One region of the Lysinibacillus sp. NPDC096382 genome, then DNA from elsewhere that is predicted to be linked to it. Evidence: a T-box and tRNA genes for the amino acid it is inferred to sense, from the RefSeq annotation. Region 1 holds a T-box; the other holds one or more tRNA genes.
The links. A T-box is a leader RNA that pairs with one kind of tRNA and senses whether it is charged. The one in region 1 lies ahead of serS (serine--tRNA ligase), so its partner is inferred to be a tRNA-Ser.
Positions count from the first base shown of each region.

Region 2: it has a tRNA-Ser gene. The T-box ahead of serS (serine--tRNA ligase) is inferred to sense a tRNA for this amino acid. The anticodon was not compared.

Region 1 is NZ_JBIWFC010000033.1:7,906-21,144, forward strand. It holds gene ACIQZA_RS25070 (cation diffusion facilitator family transporter) at 1-365, opposite strand, end outside; gene ACIQZA_RS25075 (ArsR/SmtB family transcription factor) at 384-719, opposite strand; gene tadA (tRNA adenosine(34) deaminase TadA) at 906-1,424, shown strand; gene ACIQZA_RS25085 (SPFH domain-containing protein) at 1,717-2,856, shown strand; gene ACIQZA_RS25090 (TM2 domain-containing protein) at 3,110-3,352, shown strand; gene serS (serine--tRNA ligase) at 3,442-4,722, opposite strand; T-box leader at 4,793-5,016, opposite strand; gene pdxT (pyridoxal 5'-phosphate synthase glutaminase subunit PdxT) at 5,066-5,629, opposite strand; gene pdxS (pyridoxal 5'-phosphate synthase lyase subunit PdxS) at 5,633-6,517, opposite strand; gene pdxR (MocR-like pyridoxine biosynthesis transcription factor PdxR) at 6,623-8,047, shown strand; gene asnB (asparagine synthase (glutamine-hydrolyzing)) at 8,073-9,911, opposite strand; gene ACIQZA_RS25120 (D-alanyl-D-alanine carboxypeptidase family protein) at 10,162-11,493, opposite strand; gene guaB (IMP dehydrogenase) at 11,635-13,098, opposite strand.
Region 2 is NZ_JBIWFC010000037.1:191-7,945, forward strand. It holds gene ACIQZA_RS25360 (pro-sigmaK processing inhibitor BofA family protein) at 63-335, opposite strand; gene ACIQZA_RS25365 (YaaL family protein) at 470-685, opposite strand; gene recR (recombination mediator RecR) at 699-1,295, opposite strand; gene ACIQZA_RS25375 (YbaB/EbfC family nucleoid-associated protein) at 1,307-1,621, opposite strand; gene dnaX (DNA polymerase III subunit gamma/tau) at 1,643-3,433, opposite strand; RNA gene ffs (signal recognition particle sRNA large type) at 3,713-3,980, opposite strand; tRNA gene ACIQZA_RS25390 (tRNA-Ser) at 4,504-4,596, shown strand; gene ACIQZA_RS25395 (ATP-binding protein) at 4,890-6,152, shown strand; gene ACIQZA_RS25400 (response regulator) at 6,153-7,031, shown strand; gene ACIQZA_RS25405 (cation:dicarboxylate symporter family transporter) at 7,123-7,755, shown strand, end outside.

The DNA of each region.
Region 1 (13,239 bases):
CCTGTAGTTGCCACTTCTGGTGGATTTGCAAAACGTTTTATTGCTTCATAGAAAATGAATAAAGCAATAAAAATTAATGTCACACCGTTTAATACTGCTGCTAAAATTTCAAATCGTTTATAACCGTACGTTTTACTATAGCTTGCAGCCTTTTCTCCCAATATAAAGGCAAGTAAGGCTATTGCTAATGAAATGGCATCACTTAACATATGACCTGCATCGGATAAAAGAGCCAAACTATTTGTTAAATAGCCACCAATCACTTCAACAATCATATAACTCGTAATAATAATAAATGATACTATTAAAACCTTTTTGTTTGCGCCATGTGTATGATCATGGCTGTGATCATGATTATGTCCCATGTTTTATCCCCCCATTATCTAGTTATGTGTAGCATGCTCAATAGCTTGCATCAACAAATTCATAATGTGATCATCATCTGTTGAATAATATAAAGTTGTACCTTCTCTTCTATATTTCACTAACCGTAAATTTTTCAAAAAACGTAATTGATGTGAAACTGTTGATTGACCTAAATCTAAAACCTTAGCAATGTCGTTGACTGCATGTTCATCCGTACATAATAAATTTAAAATACGAATTCTTGTCGGATCACTTAATGCTTTAAATGTTTGAGACACGACAAATAGAGTTTCTTCGTCTAAATGTTGCTTTTTGTTATCCTGAACCTCTGTATTTCGTAATTTTTCATCCATTTAGTTTACTCCTAACCTTTTTATATTTATATATGAGAATATGTTCATATATAAATATAAATAGTTTTTTTGGAAATGTCAACGTTTTACGTTCTTACCGAATCCAGACGCGATTATTCCGAGACATACTTGATAGTAGCAATTGTCAATTAAGCAAGATACACTAAGTGATAAGGAGAGATCATAGTGGATATTTTTAAAACAGACCGATTGTTTATGAACAGTGCACTAGAAGAAGCTAAGAAAGCAGCTTTACTTGGAGAAGTGCCAATAGGGGCTGTGCTTGTATATGATGGAGAGATTATTGCACGAGCTCATAATTTACGAGAAACAACACAAAATGCAACGACGCATGCTGAATTAATGGTTATTCAAGATGCTTGTAAAAAAATAGGAAGCTGGCGTCTTGAAAAAACAACACTCTATGTGACACTTGAACCTTGCCCTATGTGTGCAGGTGCAATTTTGCAATCTCGTGTGCCGCGTGTCGTATATGGTGCAAGGGATATAAAAGCAGGCTGTGTAGATTCACTCTATCGATTATTAAACGATGCACGCTTTAACCATGAATGCGAAGTAACAGAAGGAATTTTAGCTGAGGAATGCGGACAAATCTTAACCGATTTTTTCCGAGCATTACGTGAACGAAAAAAAGCAGAGAAAAAGGCACGACAAGCTTTAGTTGTTGAAAATGAAAAATTTTAAAAATTTCACATAGTGAAGAAGGTGTCTCAGATTGAGGCACCTTCTTTTCTATGATTAGGGGATAGCATATATATGAAATAGGTTGTAATAGCGACAACATTATTCATAACAATAATGTTTTTAAATACGCAGTCTAAAAAAAATGGAAAAAGCGATATAGCAAGTACATTACTGACTAACCTAAAGAAAAATTTCAATACACATAAACCATTGACATGCATAAACTGAAAAGGGAAAATATAACTAGTAATAATTTAATTTAAAAGGTAATTAATAGGGAGGTAATGTTTTAATGCCTATTTTTGATAGAGTGAAGTTCGATGGTTTACGCTCACGCGATTGGTTAATCTACAAGCATCCGAATGAAAAGCTAGTGTTAGGTACTACACTTATCGTCAACGAAGGTCAAGTAGCCATTTTTGTAAAGGGTGGGCAAATATGTGATGTATTTAATTCAGGCACACATGTTTTATCAACCAATAACTTACCATTACTTCACCATGTTGTGAATTTTACTTATGGAGGGGATACACCTTTTTCAGCAGAAATCTACTTTATAAATCTAACGGTAAAATTAGATTTATATTGGGGAACCTCTGATCCTATTCAACTAATTGACCCAAAATACTTTGTAAAATTACGTATACGAGCATTTGGACAATTGGCTCTTCGCCTTGATGACTATTTATTATTCTTTACAGAAGTTATAGGCTCTATGAATAAAGATGATATTGTTAGTTTCGAAAAAGTACAAGATTACTTTAAAGGTTCTCTTATTACATCCATAAAAACTGAACTTGCAAATAAAATTATTAATGAGAAAATCTCTGCACTAGAAATAACAACAGAGCTTCATAATATTTCAAATAGTTTAAAAGGAAAAATATCTGAAGAATTCAATGCGTATGGTTTTATAATGGCCCATTTCCATATTCAATCAATTAATTTCCCAGAGGAAGATTTCAATAAAATAAATGAAATTTTACAAGATAAAGCTAAGTTCGAAATTATGGGTGACAATCGTTATGTAACACAACGTAGCTTTGATATATATGAATCTGCTGCATCAAATGAGAATGGAGTAGCTGGATTATTTGCTACAAGTGGAGTTGGCTTAGGCGTAGGGCAAGGTATGGTGACTATGATGAATCAACAAGTACAACAGCCTAGCAATAATGTTACACATAAAATATGTCCTTCTTGCCATGGTAATATCTTATCTACTAGTAAATTTTGCAACTTATGTGGTGAAAATTTAACGCTAAAGGTCATTACATGCCATTCTTGTCAGAGTGAAAACGAGGAATCATCAAAATTCTGTTCTTCTTGTGGAACTAGTTTACACAAGCCTGTTTGTTCATGTGGACAAGAACTAGATGTTACTTCGAAATTTTGTAATAACTGCGGTACTCCAGTCGAATCAATTCAATAGATAATCATAACAGTGTAGTTAAAAACGATACATCGGAAAATGTAAATTAAACAAATATCATTGATTAGGAGATATTGACATGAAAAATATCGAATGTCCACAATGTGGTGCAGCGGCTGATGTCACATTAGCTCAATGTAAATATTGTGGTGAAAAATTCAATTTCCAAAAAGAACAGCAAATTGTGCAACAACCAGTTTATCAACAGCAATCACAACCTGTATATCAAACACAGCCCCAATATTCAGCTCCTATGTTTGACGGCATCGATCCTTCTTGGCCTATAAAAAATAAAACAGTCGCAGGGGTACTAGCTATCTTTTTAGGTGGAATCGGAATCCATAAATTTTACTTAGGGAAAATTGGACAAGGTATATTGTACCTCATCTTCTTCTGGACATATATTCCGGCCCTTATAGGCTTTATAGAGGGCGTTATTTACTTGCTTTCTAACGAACATAACTTCTCTGTGAAACATCGAGTTCGACCTCGCTAACCTACTTTTTTAAAAAAGAAAAACTACTGTAGAGATTAGATATTTTCAACAGTAGTTTTTTCTTTTAGCCGCTTTGTTTTCGACTCGGCTTACTTTGGAGCGATTACTTCTTTTCCGCCCATATATGGTCTTAATACTTCAGGAATTACTACGCTTCCGTCAGCTTGCTGATAATTTTCTAGGATTGCTGCTACTGTACGGCCGATTGCAAGACCTGAGCCGTTTAATGTGTGTACATACTCTGGTTTTGCATTTGGCTCACGACGGAAGCGAATATTTGCTCGACGTGCTTGGAAATCTTCAAAGTTAGAGCATGAAGAGATTTCGCGGTACATATTTTGAGCTGGAATCCAAACTTCTAAATCGTACTTTTTCGCAGCAGTAAAGCCTAAATCAGCTGTACACATTTTTAGTTTGCGGTATGGTAACCCTAATAATTGTAGTACTTTTTCTGCATGACCTGTTAATAGTTCTAGCTGTTCATAAGATTCTTCTGGTTTAACAAAGCGTACTAATTCTACTTTGTTGAATTGATGTTGGCGAATTAAACCACGTGTATCGCGTCCCGCAGAACCTGCTTCTGAACGGAAGCATGCACTATATGCTGCAAAGCCATGTGGTAATGCTTCAGCTGGTAAAATTTCATCACGATAGAAGTTTGTCACAGGTACTTCTGCTGTTGGAATCATGAAATAATCTGTGTCATCTAACTTAAAGACATCTTCTTCAAATTTAGGTAGTTGTCCTGTCCCTGTTAAGCTATCACGATTGACAATTACAGGTGGTAACATTTCTTCATAACCATGCTCTTCTGCATGTAAGTCCATCATAAACGTCATTAAAGCACGTTCTAAACGAGCGCCAAGACCACGATAGAATAAGAAACGACTACCAGTCACTTTTGCACCACGTTCAAAGTCAACAATTTGTAAGTCTGTAGCGATATCCCAGTGTGCTTTAATGTCAAAATCAAATGTTGGGATCTCACCCCAAGTATATTCTTCCACATTATCGTCCTCTGTTGTGCCAACTGGTACAGATTCATGTGGAACGTTTGGTAAACGCATCATCATATCGTTAAAGCGTTCTTCTACATCATTTAATTGAACATCTAGCTCTTTAATTTCATCGCCAACTTGACGCATACGTGCAATAACTTCATCCGCATTTTCTTTGTTACGCTTCATAATAGAAATTTGCTCAGATACTTTATTGCGCTCAGCTTTAAGCTCTTCTGTTTTTGCAATTAATTCACGACGCTTTGCATCTAATTGCTCAAAATCGTCTAAGTTTCCTAAATCCTCATTACGTGTTAATAGCATTTCTTTAATTTCCGCGAAATTATCGCGCACGCGTTTAATATCTAACATCGTCATACCTCCAGTAGATTCTTAATGATGGGAAAATAGTTAGTAAAAACACAAAAAAGCCCTCATCCCCAAAAGGGACGAGAGCTACCCGCGTTGCCACCCTAATTGATTAGACACATTGTACTTTGTCTAATCCACTTATTTCATAACGGCATTTCAGCCGGCGACAGCCTACTTCATTAACTTCGACTGCGCAACTCCAGGACGGATTCACAAGTGCTTTTATCAGCTTCCACCACCCGCTGACTCTCTAAAAAAAACGTGCTTGCTACTACTTCCCATCATCGTGTTCAGTTATTTAAATTTTATCCATACTGTACTATATGAAGTGAAAATTTGCAAGTCATACCATAGAAGATACAAAATATTCAAGAATTCGTGCATCTGACGTTAATTCTGGATGGAAGGAACATCCTAAGAAATGGCCGTCCTTTGCTAACACGATCTTGCCTTCATGCTCCGCTAATATTTCAACACCTTCACCTATGGAAACAATATGTGGCGCACGTATAAAGACTGCCGGAATAGCAGCACCTATTTCCGGTATGTCGAGCTTCACTTCAAAGCTATCTACCTGACGTCCATAAGAATTCCGTGCAACTACCACATCCATTACTGCTAAATGTGATTCATAATCCACTAATTCCTTTGCTAATAAAATCAATCCTGCACATGTTCCAAACATCGGTAAACCGTGCTTTGCAAGTGCGCGAATTGGCTCCAATAGCTCATAGCGATTCAGCAATTTCCGCATCGTTGTACTTTCTCCACCAGGCAAAACAAGTCCATCAAGCTTCTCTAAATCAGCACTTTGTTTTACTAAGACCGTTTCGCATCCAAGAGACTCTAACATTTGCACATGCTCTCTTACCGCTCCCTGTAATGCTAAAACACCGATTCGCTTCATTTTTTACCAGCCTCGCTCTTGCATACGCTCATTTTGACTAAGCTGTGCAATATCGATGCCTTTCATCGGAACACCTAGCTCTTTTGAAATTTCAGCAATTAACTTGTAGTCCTTATAATGCGTAGTAGCCTCAACAATTGCACGAGCAAATTTCTCTGGGTTCTCTGATTTAAAAATACCAGAACCAACAAATACACCGTCTGCTCCAAGCTCCATCATTAATGCTGCATCCGCTGGAGTAGCAACCCCACCTGCTGCGAAATTCACTACTGGTAAACGGCCAAGACGCTTAATTTCTCTTAATAATTCAAAAGGAGCACCGAGCAATTTAGCCTCGGTCATTAATTCATCCTCTGTCATACCAACTACCTTACGTACTTGCGCATTCACTTTACGCATATGACGAACTGCCTCAACAATATTACCTGTCCCTGGTTCCCCTTTAGTTCGTAGCATAGAAGCTCCCTCACCAATGCGTCGAGCAGCTTCGCCTAAATCACGACACCCACAAACAAAGGGCACTGTGTAATCACTTTTTAATAAATGAAACTCTTCATCTGCTGGCGTTAATACTTCACTTTCATCAATATAATCGACACCCATTGCTTCTAACACTCTTGCTTCTACAATATGTCCAATACGTGCTTTAGCCATTACAGGAATGGATACTGCCCCCAATACCTCCTCGACAATACGAGGATCAGCCATACGTGCAACACCACCCGCCTTGCGAATGTCTGATGGTACTCGCTCTAATGCCATAACAGCTACAGCTCCCGCCGCTTCCGCAATTTTCGCCTGTTCTGCATTAATAACATCCATAATGACGCCACCCTTTTGCATTTCCGCCATCCCGCGCTTAACTAATTCTGTACCTGTTTGTTTCATGATTTCTAACCTCCACCTTTATGATGAAATTTAGTATAATGGAAATTGACCATATAAAAATATCCAGTTTATAAAATAATCGTAAGGTCAGGAGAATTAATGCACATGGACATGCTATTATTCCAACTAGAAAAAAATGGTGAAAAACCGCTCTACGATCAGCTTTATCGCGGCATTAAAGAAGCTATTATTACAAATAAAATAGCAGTAGGAGAAAAATTACCATCAAAAAGAAAATTAGCCGATTTTTTGAATATTTCACAAACAACAATTGAAATTGCCTATGCACAGCTACTTGCTGAAGGGTATATTATGTCTAAATCCCGTGTCGGTTATTTTGTAGAGGAAATTGACGAGCTTCCGTATATTCAGCAGGATACAATAACTTCCTTAAACGAACAACCTAAGAAAAAATCGTACAAGATAGATTTTAATCCTGGTTCGATCGATATTGATGCCTTCCCTTTTCAGACATGGCGAAAATATGCGAAAGAGCTCTTTGATGATGCCTCAAAGGAATTATTATTAACAGGTGAGCCTCAGGGAGAACTATCTTTGCGAACAGAGATTGCTAATTATTTATTTCAATCACGCGGGGTTGTTTGTAGTCCCGAGCAAATTGTCATCGGTTCAGGAACAGAACAGCTTCTACCAATGATTTTGCGCCTCTTTAGTGACAATACTTGTTTTGCCCTTGAAAACCCTGGATATCCAGCTGTGCATCGTATGTTTTCCCAACATAAGCGAAAGGTTTATCCAATTGCAGTCGATGATGAAGGAATTATCATTCATGAGCTCGAAAAAACTAGCGCTGACGTTGTTTATATCACGCCATCTCACCAATTCCCTACAGGAGCAGTATTATCGGCGACAAGACGTGCACAGGCTTTAAATTGGGCCTCACAAAGCTCCTCTCGATACATTATTGAAGATGATTATGATTCTGAATTTCGTTATACTGGAAAACCAATTCCTGCACTTCATGCATTAGATCGAAATGATAAAGTAATTTATATGAGTACATTTACAAAATCATTAATGCCGTCCTTGCGCGTCGCTTATTTTGTACTTCCACCAAAATTACTTGCCGCTTATAATGACGTATTTAACTACTACTCATCGACAGTACCTCGTTTCGATCAACATATTGTAGCTAATTTTATGCGTGACGGCCATTTTGCTAAGCATTTAAATCGAATGAGGAAGATATATCGAAAAAAGCATGAAAAACTTACTTCTATTTTAGAAAACTATTCTAATCAAATTAACATTACTGGTGAGCAAGCAGGCATGCATATTTTACTCGATGTACAACATACTTTGTCTGAAAAGCAATTACAGCAGTTTGCTTCCAATGCGGAGATCAGAATCTATCCACTCTCTGATTATCGCTTGGATCACTCTTCACCCTTAAAAGCTCAATTTTTACTAGGCTTTGGAGGCATACCTGTACATGAAATTGAACCTTCTATCGAAAAGCTAATGAACTGTTGGGATATACAGAAAAAAAACCAATCAACCTCACGTTAAAAGGTTGAATGGTTTTTCTTTGATATTATGATTCTATTAGCTGAATATTATAAAGCTCAAACCATGTATGAATTTGACCCAGATAAGCTAAAAGCTGTGGACCTGCCATTAATTGTCCATACCAAGGAACTTTGAAAGAACTGCCACCCGATTCAATGAGCTCTATTAGTTTCTGTCGTTCAAATAATTCATGAAGAATTGAGTTTTTGTCCTCCATTATGCCTTTGAGCCATTTTTGAACGCCCGCTGTATAAACTGGATGATACGTTTTAGGATACGGGTTCTTTTTCCGATATAAAACTTCTTCTGGCAATAAATGCTGCATTGCTTTACGAAGTAAACCCTTTTCCATACCGTTTAAATTTTTCATTTCCCAAGGAATATTCCACGTATATTCTACAAGACGATGATCTGCAAACGGCACACGGACTTCAAGACTCGCCCCCATGCTCATACGGTCTTTTCGTTCCAGCAATGTTTGCATAAACCATACCATATTCAAATAAAACATTTCTCGTTGCCTTACTTCCTCAATACTCTCCCCATCAAGATATGGTACTTCAGCAATTGTCTCCGAAAAAGCCTGTTGCGCATATGATTCAACTTTTAATTTCTTACGCCATCGCTCTTGTAACATTGTTGATCTTTCAGACAATGAACGAATCCATGGAAAACCTGTAGTCGTTTCTGTAAACCATGGATAACCACCGAAAATTTCATCTGCACATTCACCTGATAGCGCAACGGTAAAATCCTTTTTAATTTCTCGACAAAACCATAATAACGATGAGTCAACATCTGCCATTCCTGGTGAATCTCTAACGATGACAGATTCTACTAAGCAATCGATTAATTGCTGCTGAGAAATTTCTTCAGCATGGTGTGTTGTACTAAAGGTATCTGTCATTTTTTGAATCCAATACGTGTCCGTGGATGTTTGAAAAGCATGTGGATTAAAAAAACGTTCATTATCCTCGTAGTCTATAGAGTACGTATGAAGTTTGCCTTTATTTTGTTGCTGAAACATGGTTGCAGCAATTCCCGTAATAATACTGGAATCTAATCCTCCTGAAAGTAATGTACAGATTGGTACGTCTGAAACAAGCTGTCGTTCAATAGCATCCGTTAGTAAAAAACGGACATGATCGATTGTCTCCTCTAATGACTCTTCATGATGTTTACTCTGTAACTGCCAATACTGCCAAACGCGTATACCCTCTCTAGAAAAACGCATTGCATATCCTGGACGTAACTCATTAATATTCTGAAAAGGTGACTTTCCGGGCGTTCTAGACGGTCCTACAGCCATAATATTTGCTAGCCCTTCCGTATTAACGGTTGTTTTAATCAATGGATGAGCTAATAATGCTTTCACTTCGGATGCAAAAAGTAAGCCGTCTTGTTGTTCTGTGTAAAATAAAGGCTTTACACCTAATCTGTCTCGGCATAAAAACAGAGATTGTGATTGTTCATCCCATACACCAAAAGCGTAAATTCCATTTAAAAAATCAACACACTGCTCTTTCCATTCAATATAAGCAGTTAATAATACTTCCGTATCTGAATGTGTTGTAAAAAGATGCCCTCTCTTTTGCAGCTCTTTTCTTAGTTCTTCTGTATTATATAGCTCGCCATTATATGTAATGACATAGTTTGCACCATCGTGTACTTTTTTCATCGGTTGCTTCCCACCGATTAAATCTATGACGGCTAGCCGACGATGACCAAATGCAATATGCTCACTACACCAAATATTTTCATCATCTGGCCCTCGTTTATTTAACGTTTGCGTCATTAACTTTAGAATGTCATTAGTTGTTCTTAAATCCTTTTGAAAGCTAGCCCATCCTGTAATACCACACATTTAGCCACATCCTTTCGCCTAATAGCGTATGCAGTAAAGCGTAAAAATGTGAAAAAGGAACACGTAGATGTTTTAAAAACATCTACGTGTTCCTTTTATTAATTATTATCAATTATGCCTCGGCATAATTGTGTCTGGAATCGGCCGGAGGCTTTAACTTATTTCAGAAGATGTTTGGACAGCCGCTGGAAAGTAACTTAAACCCGCATTCATCTCCGTCTATAGAGGTGGAGACTTCTACTGAAATAAGTTAAAATAAGCCACCAACAAAGTCAGTAATGCCACTCCATAAGTTTCCGAAGAAGCTACCAACACCTTGGAAGAATAATGAGATACCGCTAGCGCGCTCCACAGTCTCTGTTGTAACAACATCGGCTTTAAGGTCCTTACCGTCAATAAAACCGTAATCTGTGCCCTCTGAGCGTTCAATAACTAACTTCCCGACAACTGTATCCTTCTTAACCTCTGCTTCAAGACTCTTTTTATCTAAAACTAGTTTAGGTTTATATAAATCTTTCTCAGATGACTTAACCATAAATGAAACTGGTTCTTTAACAGCAATCGCTACTTTGTTTTCTTTACCTTTCGTAACTTTTACTGTTTCTTGATCTTTAAACTTATAGTTCGCTGGAATAATTTCTTGTTTTGAGAATTGTGAGAAACCATAATTAAATAATTTTGCAGTTGCATCAAAACGAGCTTTATATGAACCTTGTCCATTTGCATCTACAGCCTTCATAACAACAGCAATTAAACGTGTACCGTTGCGTTCAGCGGTACCTGTGAAGCAATGACCAGCAAACTCTGTTGTTCCTGTCTTTAAACCGTCAACGCCTTCATATTGGAACACCAATCCTGGCAACATAAAGTTCCAGTTTTCCATGTTAATTGCATCTTTTGTACCTTCACGGAACGTCTTTTTTGCAATTTTAGACGTTTTTAATACATCAGGATGATCTTTTAGTAAATGATATGCTAATTTAGCTATAGATTTAGCAGGCATTACGTTTTCATCATTTGGTCCAGTACCTGCTGGATGCATACCAAATAGATTTGCATTGTTAAGACCAGAAGAGTTTACGAATTTATAGTCTTTAAGACCAAGCTCTTCTGCTTTTTTATTCATTAGTTTTAAAAACTCAGTTTCAGTACCTGCAATTGTTTCTGCTATAGCAACTGTTGCAGCATTTGCAGAGTAAATTGCCATTGCCTCATATAATTCACGAATTGTGTAAGATCCATCTCTACGCAATGGTACATTACTTAACGCACGATCTTGAGACATTTTATACGTATAATCAGTTACATGATATTCCTGATCCCACTTAACTGTACCTGCTTTAATTGCGTCCAATAACAGGTATTCAGTCATCATTTTTGTCATACTCGCAATACCTAGTGAAGTATCTGCATTTTGTTCATATAAAATTTTTCCTGAATCTGCGTCAATTAAAATTGCAGCATCCACGTGTAGTCCTAAATCTGTTTCTGCATTTGCCTTCGCTGGAATACCTGCTAAAACACTAAATAACAAAACAGGAATTAGGAGTAAGCGTATAACAGTGTTCATTGTCTTTTTCACCTTTAAAGCCCTCCAAAAAATATTCTTGTCCTCGACATTTTATCATATATAGTAATGTCCGTGCGCACTCTCTATCATAAAAAAATGCTCTCGTGTCATCTTTGTAGACGATTCGAGAGCATAAAAGTTGCTAGTAATATATTACATCGAATAGTTTGGTGATTCTTTTGTGATTTGTACATCATGTGGATGTGATTCACGTAGACCTGCACCTGTCATACGAATAAATTGAGCATTTTCACGTAAGTACTCAAGGTTAGCTGAACCGCAATAGCCCATACCTGCACGAATACCACCGATTAGTTGATAAATTGTATCTGCTAGTGGTCCTTTGTATGGAAGGCGACCTTCAATACCCTCTGGTACTAATTTTTTCGCATCCTCTTGGAAGTATCGATCTTTTGAACCTTTTTCCATAGCTCCAATTGAACCCATACCACGGTAAACTTTAAAGCGACGACCTTGGAAGATTTCAGTTTCACCAGGAGATTCAGAAGTACCTGCAAGAAGTGAACCAAGCATTACAACGTTACCACCAGCTGCTAGAGCTTTAACGATGTCTCCTGAGTATTTAATGCCTCCATCAGCAATAATTGCTTTACCAAGCTCACGCGCTACTGTCGCACAATCGTAAACAGCTGTAATTTGTGGTACACCAACACCTGCTACGACACGAGTAGTACAAATAGATCCTGGGCCAATACCAACTTTTACTACATCTGCTCCAGCTTCAAATAATGAACGTGCACCTTCAGCAGTTGCCACGTTACCAGCGATAATTTCAAGCTCTGGATAAGATTCACGGATAGAGCGAATTGTTTGTAATACACCCTCAGAATGACCGTGAGCTGTATCGATTACTACGATGTCTACTTGTGCTTCAACCAGCTTTTCAATACGTATCATCGTATCTTTTGAAACACCAACTGCTGCCCCTACTAATAAACGACCATGTATGTCTTTAGCAGCGTTAGGGAACTCAATTACCTTCTCAATATCCTTAATTGTAATTAAGCCAGTTAATTTACCTTCTTCGTCTACAATTGGTAACTTTTCGATTTTATATTGTTGAAGAATCTTTTCAGCATCCTCTAGAGTCGTTCCAACAGGAGCTGTAATTAAATCTTCTTTTGTCATAACTTCTTCAATTTTTAAAGAATAGTCGGAAATGAAACGTAAGTCGCGGTTTGTAATGATCCCTACTAGCTTTTGGTTTTCCATACTATCAACAATTGGTACACCAGAAATTCGGTATTTACCCATTAAATGCTCAGCATCGAAAACTTGGTGAGTCGGAGTTAAGAAGAATGGGTTAGTAATAACACCATTTTCAGAACGTTTTACTTTTTCTACTTGCTCAGCTTGCTCATCAATCGACATGTTCTTATGGATAATACCGATACCACCTTGACGTGCCATAGCAATTGCCATTTTAGACTCTGTAACTGTATCCATGCCTGCGCTGATCATTGGAATATTTAATTTAATCTTCGGTGTTAGTTGAACTGATAAATCAACATCTTTCGGTAATACTTCTGAATGCGCTGGTACTAATAATACATCATCAAAAGTTAAACCTTCTTTGGCAAATTTAGTTTCCCACATTTCGTAACGTCCTCCTATAGTTAAAAGAATATTAATTGTAAGATTAACAACGTGCTAAGCTACTGTCAAGAAACTTATAAAAGAAAGACAATTCAGATTTTTCGATGTGGTAACTCTGATAGTCTTTTCGCCCTTTTTCCA
Region 2 (7,755 bases), on a different contig from region 1:
TTTCAACCGTTATCTTAACGACTCTTATTACTATACCACAATATTTTTGTTTTGCAAGCATCTTATAAAAAATATATTAAAGCGGTTATCCCTAGCACACCCGGAATACCTAATATTGCAATTGTGAATACTGAAAATAGATTAATCGGCACATTATAGCCTGCATACCCTATCCCTAAATGAATAATAAATAATAGTAGAAAGGCGAAAGCAAATCTAAACCAAAACACAGACATTCCTTCTAAAATTTTACCCATCTTGGCATGTCTTATTATTATATAAAGAAAAAGAAGCACTACAGGTACACAAAAGCTCATAATTACTAACCACGACATATGGTTTCCCCCTCAAAAATATAATTATGAAAGTTTATGTTTCCTGTTTTGCTTCTATGAATATTATTTATACCTATGCATTAACTTATTTTTAGCGGATGTTTGGACACCTGCTGAAATAAGTTTGAAAACTATTATTTAATTAATACTCTACGAATTCTAGCTTCCTTGAATAAATAAAAATGTATGCTCTCCGCTGCTTTTCGTTGAGCAATTACTTCTAAATCATAGTCATCTAGTAGTTCTTCAATTATCTTCGCCTGCTGCAAATCCTCTTTTGTTCCTTTTATAAGATTCACAAGCTTGTCATCGAATTCTTTTTTTAATTTTCCCTTACTGCGGAAGAACATATTAATCCCTCACTCACAATTCTCGGCGACCTTCCATTGCCTTCGATAACGTTACTTCATCTGCATATTCTAAATCTCCACCTACTGGTAGTCCATGAGCGATCCGTGTTGTTCGAATACCAGATGGCTTCACTAGACGCGAAATATACATAGCTGTTGCCTCACCCTCAATCGTTGAATTCGTAGCTAAAATAAGTTCTTGAACAGTCTCATCTTGCAAACGAACTAGTAGGGACGCGACATTAATATCCTCCGGACCAACACCATCCATAGGTGAAATAGCTCCCTGTAATACATGATACATACCATTGAAATCGCGCATTTTTTCCATCGCAATTACATCTTTTGTATCTTGGACAACACAAATAATAGAATGATTTCTTTGTTTGTCAGTACAGATATGGCATGGATCTACATCAGTTATGTTGCCACATACGGAGCAATAGCTTAAATTTCGTTTAGCATCAATTAGTGCCTTTGAAAAGGATAAAACGTCATCTTCTTTCATTGTTAACACAAAAAACGCCAGACGAGCCGCGGTTTTCGGCCCGATACCTGGCAATTTCATAAAACTATCAATCAGTTTCGATATTGGTTCTGGGTAGTACATTTATTTACCTCCTAGAACGGAAGATTCATGCCTTGAGTGAATTTACCCATTGTTGCATTCGTTTTTTCATCTACTTTTTTCAATGCTTCATTTGCAGCAACAACGATTAAATCTTGTAGCATTTCGATATCGTCTGGATCTACTACTGATGGATCAAGATTTACTTCTACAATTTCACGTTGACCAGTTACAGATACTTTCACCATACCGCCACCAGCTGTACCTTCAAATTGCTCTGCATTTAAAGCCTCTTGAGCTTCCATCATTTCCTTTTGCATTTTTTGCATTTTTTTCATCATACCTTGCATATTTCCCATTCCACGCATAAACATATTCCTCCTAAATGATTAATCTTCAACAATCTCAATAAAATCTTTACCAAACAGCTTTTCCGCTTCCGTCACAAGTGGATCTTGTGAAGCAAGTGGTTGAGCATCGTCGATAAACGGCCCTTCTGACATTTCTGCCGGAGGTGGTTCTAATAATTCCATTTCATGATCAGTTTCATCCTGAGAGGATTTTTTCTGTTGCTGTAAGCCATGATCACGAATAAACTCTTCACGTAATTTTAACCAAGCCTCTTCAGGCGTACAAAGCATTTCGTACATAGTACCAGTTTGCCCTGCAATTAATTGTGTGAATTGAGCTTTTAGGGATTGATTATCAGCAACCATTTGACAATGAATATCATACTTGAATTTTAACACAAAAGCACTTGAAGATGCCGCAACAGGTTCAGCCTCTGCCAAAAGAGCTGATTGAGATTTTTGCATTTGACTTAATGCCTGTGCCCAAACCGATTTAATACGTTGCACATCTTGCTTTGTAGCATCCTTTAGTATCTCTTGAATACGGCCTGTTGGTGCTTTATAGCCATTCGGACTTTTTGCTCGTGGGCGCTGTTCTTTTGGTGTTTGCGCCGTTTGCATAGGAGCACCAGCTTGTAATTGGGCTGATAGTTGTTGCACCATCTGCTCAAGTGCCACAATTTTTTGGGCGAGCTCAGGGCTCATAGCTACCTCACCTGAAGTGGTAGTCTGACCAACTGCGCCACCCGAAAACTGCACCATTTTAAGTAATGCTGTTTCCAAATAAATCTTTGTATGGTGGGAGAATCGCATTTCTTGCTGTGTTTTCGCTAAAATATCAATGTAGCCATATAGCAAATCCGGTGCAAAATCATGCGCTAATGTAAACACTCGCTCCTCTGGTGATACTAGTTCTAATAATTCGGCCAAATCTTCACTTGTTTGCAGTAATAATAAATCTCGGAAAAATGTAATTAGGTCCTCAGAAAGGCGAAGAGGATCTTTCCCATCCGCAATAAGCTGTTCTAATAACGCAAGCATTTGTGCGACATCTTTTACTTTAAGAGCTTCTGCTAACTCATAGAAAACTTCCTGACTAATAGAACCTGTCACAAGCAATGTATCCTCAAGCTTCAACTTTTCTCCACTAAAGGATACAACCTGATCTAATAAGCTTAAAGCATCACGCATACCACCCGCTGCTGATTGTGCGATTACCTTTAAACCTTGTTCCTCAAATGGTAACTCAATATCTTCTAATACAACTTTCATGCGCTCAATAATATCACCGGTCGAAAGACGCTTGAAATCAAAGCGCTGACATCTCGAAATAATCGTTGCGGGCAATTTATGAGGCTCTGTCGTTGCTAAAATAAATACAGCATGTGAAGGTGGTTCTTCTAACGTCTTTAAAAGGGCATTGAAAGCACTTGTAGAAAGCATATGTACTTCATCAATGATATACACTTTATATCTACTACTCGCAGGAGCAAATCGAACTTTCTCAATGATGTCTCGGATTTCTTCAACGCGTGAATTAGACGCCGCGTCAAATTCAATAACATCTGGGTGAGAACCGTCTGTAATGCTTAAACAAGTAGCACATTCATTACAAGGCTCTTTTGATGGTGCATGCTCACAATTTAAAGCCTTTGCAAAAATTTTAGCTGTACTTGTTTTCCCGGTACCACGTGGGCCAGAAAATAAATAAGCATGTGTTGTTTTATTCGCTAGGAGAGCATTTTGTAGCGTTCTTTTGACATGTGCTTGACCAGACATCTCTCGGAATGATTGCGGTCGATACACACGATAAAATGCTTGATACGTCAATGGATTCCTCTCCTCTTCTTCATTATATAGAATAGTTCTATTATAGCATTTACCTCATTATTTATAAAATATTGTCATCGTTTTTCTAAAACTTCGGGACAATTCTCTTTCACTTCCTGTAGTGAACGCTGATGCTTCCGGCTCCTATCGTCCGCCGCACAATTTGTAACTTCCTTAAACGTGTTGGTGAATGATCTTCCATCCCCAAAAATATTATAAAATCATAAAAAAACGCATCCGCCTTTTGTAGACGGATGCGTTTGAATTGGCAATTTAATGCCGTGCACCTTTCTTCGACAGCCGCACATAAGCGTTACTCTTGTCGTTAGCTCAGATTAGGCAACCCCGCGGCACATGAATAAGACCACTTAATGCTGCTTCCTTCCGGACCTGACATGGTTCATGGGTATCCATTGCGCAGGACCCAATCGTCAACACTACGTGCAAAAGGCAGACCAAACAATACGGACAGCCTCGAAAAAGGAATTCAGTCTCGCTAGAGCGGATTGCGAGTTACAGGACACCGCTACCTTCCCACCTAGCACGGCAATAACTAGTATACTGACTATTTTCATAAATTGCAACTTAATACGCATAATATTCGTTTGGAACATTCTATCTGCATTGTAAAAAAGAAATTGTTAATCCATTTATGCCTCGGCATCATTGTAGCTGTCACTTTGCTTTCACACAGATAAACAATGCCTCTGGAATTGGCTTTGTACTTAGGTCTGCATGAGGGCCGACACGATGTCGGCCATTCGACAATGCCACAGGACATGGCGTTTTTATCGATACAGATCAGTTAGCCGTTATTTAATGGATGCGATGATTTTAAGCTAATATCCTATAAGAACTCCTTTTCGATTCCATGACAGCCGTTAAAAAGTGACTTAGTACCGCATTCATTTCCTTCCTATAAAATTGGGAGACTTCTACATCTGACGCTTCGCTTTCGCTACCACAACATTTGTTGAAAAAAAGTTAAAAAAAATAAAAAATCTGTTGACGTAAATTTTAAAATATGATAAATTAAATCTTGTCGATAAGACAACGTAACAAAACAACATGGAGGTATACCCAAGTCTGGCTGAAGGGATCGGTCTTGAAAACCGACAGGCGGGTAACACCGCGCGGGGGTTCGAATCCCTCTACCTCCTCCAGTTTTAAAATTCCGACTACGAATGTAGCCGTTTTTTTTTGCTTAAAAATTATATGTAACATTTATTAGATGCCACTTCCACTTAGGTTGTGGTATTTTTTTATTGTAAATTAAGGTGTTATAACTGTGAAAAATCTATAGCATTATTTCATCTAGACAAATGCACTTTCATTACAAAACTATTTTTCGCCCCAACGTAACATGAAAAGTAGTGGTACAATTACATTTTATTTCAAACACGCAAACGAGCTTTTTAGCATAATGCTCGTTAATATTATTAGGGAGGATTTTTTTATGCACTCGAAATTTTACATATCTCGTGCTTCCCTCACTTGGGTTTTAACAATCGCTCTGTTAACTGCTATTGGTAGTGAAATTAAAATAATGCCTTTCGCTGATACACCTTTTCGTTTTGGATTAGGAAGTATTATTTTCTTTTTGTGTACTCTACTAAGACCTACACCGATCATTTTTGCTGGATTTACTACGAGTATCGTGACAACCATTTTTCGAGTTATCATTAATTACACTTTACATGATGTTCCAGTAGTCGATAGTTTACTAATACATTTGCCTGCCGCCGCCTTTTATATAATGTTTGCAATATGCCTACAAATTCTAAGCATTCATCAATATAGAGAAAAACCACTATTGCTTGGATTGCTAGTTGCATTTAGTGAAGTATTCAGTAATTTAGTGGAACAACTATTTCGTTTTTTTATAAATTCTTATACTTTTTTATTCCTTCATGATTTACTTATATTATTAGCAGTTGCTTTATTACGTAGCTTTTTTGTTGTTGGTATTTATAGTTCTATTTTAATTGCTGAGCAAAAAAAACGTGTTCAAGAAATGCTTACGATCGGCTCAGATTTATATGTAGAGACACTTTATTTAAAAAAATCGATGAACGATATAGAAGCAATAACAATCAGTGGGTTTGAATTATATCGACAATTAAAATCGCTAGGTTATCATGCAGAAAGTTTACAGGCACTTCATATTGCCCAGGAAATTCATGAAGTGAAGAAGGATTCACAACGCATTTATGCAGGTATTTCTAAAATTGTTGGTGAAAAGAGCTTTGGATCCCTTAGATTGTCAGAATTATTACATTATATTGAAGACGGCAACAGTAAGTACGCTCATTTTCTCGGGAAAGAAATTGAAATTAAATTAAATATTGAAATCGATTTTCAAACGAAGGAACATATTGCATTACTTGCACTTTTGAATAATTTAACAGCTAATGCTATAGAAGCAATTGAAAATCAAGGCATCATTTCTATTGCCATTCAGCAGCAACAGGATGATACTGTACTAACAGTATGCGATAACGGGAAGGGCATTCCACAAAGTAATCTCTCTATTATTTTTGAACCTGGATACACTACAAAATACAATGTAGACGGTGTCGCAGCAACAGGTATTGGTCTTTCACATGTTGTTGAATTAGTAAATAAATTAAATGGCTCAATAACCGTTGAATCAAATACTCAAAACACGATGTTTAAAATTACAGTTCCTACGCAAACTATTCAAACAGGAGAGACTTAAATGAGGTATTTTATTGTAGATGATGATCGTGCAAGTCGGGTCATGTTAAAACAAATTATTGAAGATAGTGGCTTAGGTACAGTTATTGGTGAAGCACGCAATGGTGAGGACGCCATTCCACAAATTTTAATGACACAACCTGAATTTGTGTTGATTGATTTACTCATGCCCAAGCTTGATGGGATTGCAACAGTCGAACACCTTATTCAAAATCGTTTTGAAGGACAATTTGTCATGATTTCTCAAGTTGTGAATAAGGAAATGGTTGGTGAGGCATATAAGCAAGGTATAGATTTCTTTATTCATAAACCGATAAACCGTATTGAGGTTGAAAATGTTTTACGTAAAACAACTGAACAATTTCGCCTAAAAAATTCATTGCTTATTATTCGCCAATCACTTACAAATATTGATCTAAGTGAACAAATAAATCACAAAGCAACGTCACGCGATCATATTCAATCTATCTTAAATGATATGGGTATCGTTGGTGAGATTGGAAGCGAAGATATTATAGCTATCATCGAAACATTACTTGCGCATCAGCACAAAATTGCACCACTTCCACCATTAAAGGAGCTTTATGAGGAGCTTGCAGTTGTCACAAAGGCTACACCAGATGAAATTTTGAAGGAAAGTAAAGCCATTGAACAGCGGGTGCGCCGTACTATATTAGCAGCGATGATAAATCTCGCCAATTTAGGTGTCGTAGATTATACAAACTCCGAATTTGAATATTATGCACCTCGATACTTTGACTTTAAAGAAATTCGTCATCTTATGACTCAGATAGAAGATCACGGAAATCGTAAAGCAAAGGTTAATATTAAGAAATTTATTCAGGTGTTATATTCAGACATTTTAACTAAAGTAAATTAATTTTCTCGGATTTTGTCGGATTTTATAAGTCCTCCGTATTATTAAAGTAAGGCAAGTCCTAAAAATTTTAATATTAGGAGGTACTAAGATTTTGAAGAAGAAATTTAGAATCAGTTTAGCCACTCAAATTTTAGTCGGTTTGATTTTAGGGATTATTATTGGTGGTATCTTTTACGGAAACCCCAAAATTGAAACATATCTACAACCTTTAGGTGATATTTTCCTTCATCTAATTAAAATGATTGTTGTACCGATTATTATTTCAACTTTAATCGTTGGTGTTGCTGGCACTGGAGATATGAAACAGCTTGGACGATTAGGCGGAAAATCGCTTATTTACTTCGAAATTATTACAACAGTAGCAATTGTCATTGGTTTACTTTCCGCAAACTTATTCCAACCAGGCGCGGGTATAAACATGAACGAGCTCTCTCAAGGAGATATTTCAAAATACGTTGCCACTACAGAAGAAGTACAGCATGAAGGACCATTTGATATTATTGTAGGCATTGTACCAACAAATATCATTCAGGCAATGTCTGAAGGTAATATGCTTGCGATCATCTTCTTCTCAGTTATTTTTGGTTTAGGGGTTGCTGCCATTGGCGAACGAGGAAGACCAGTATTAGACTTCTTCCAAGGGGTAGCAGATACTATGTTCTGGGTAACTAACCTCGTAATGAAATTCGCTCCAATTGGGGTATTTGGTTTAATTGGTGTAACC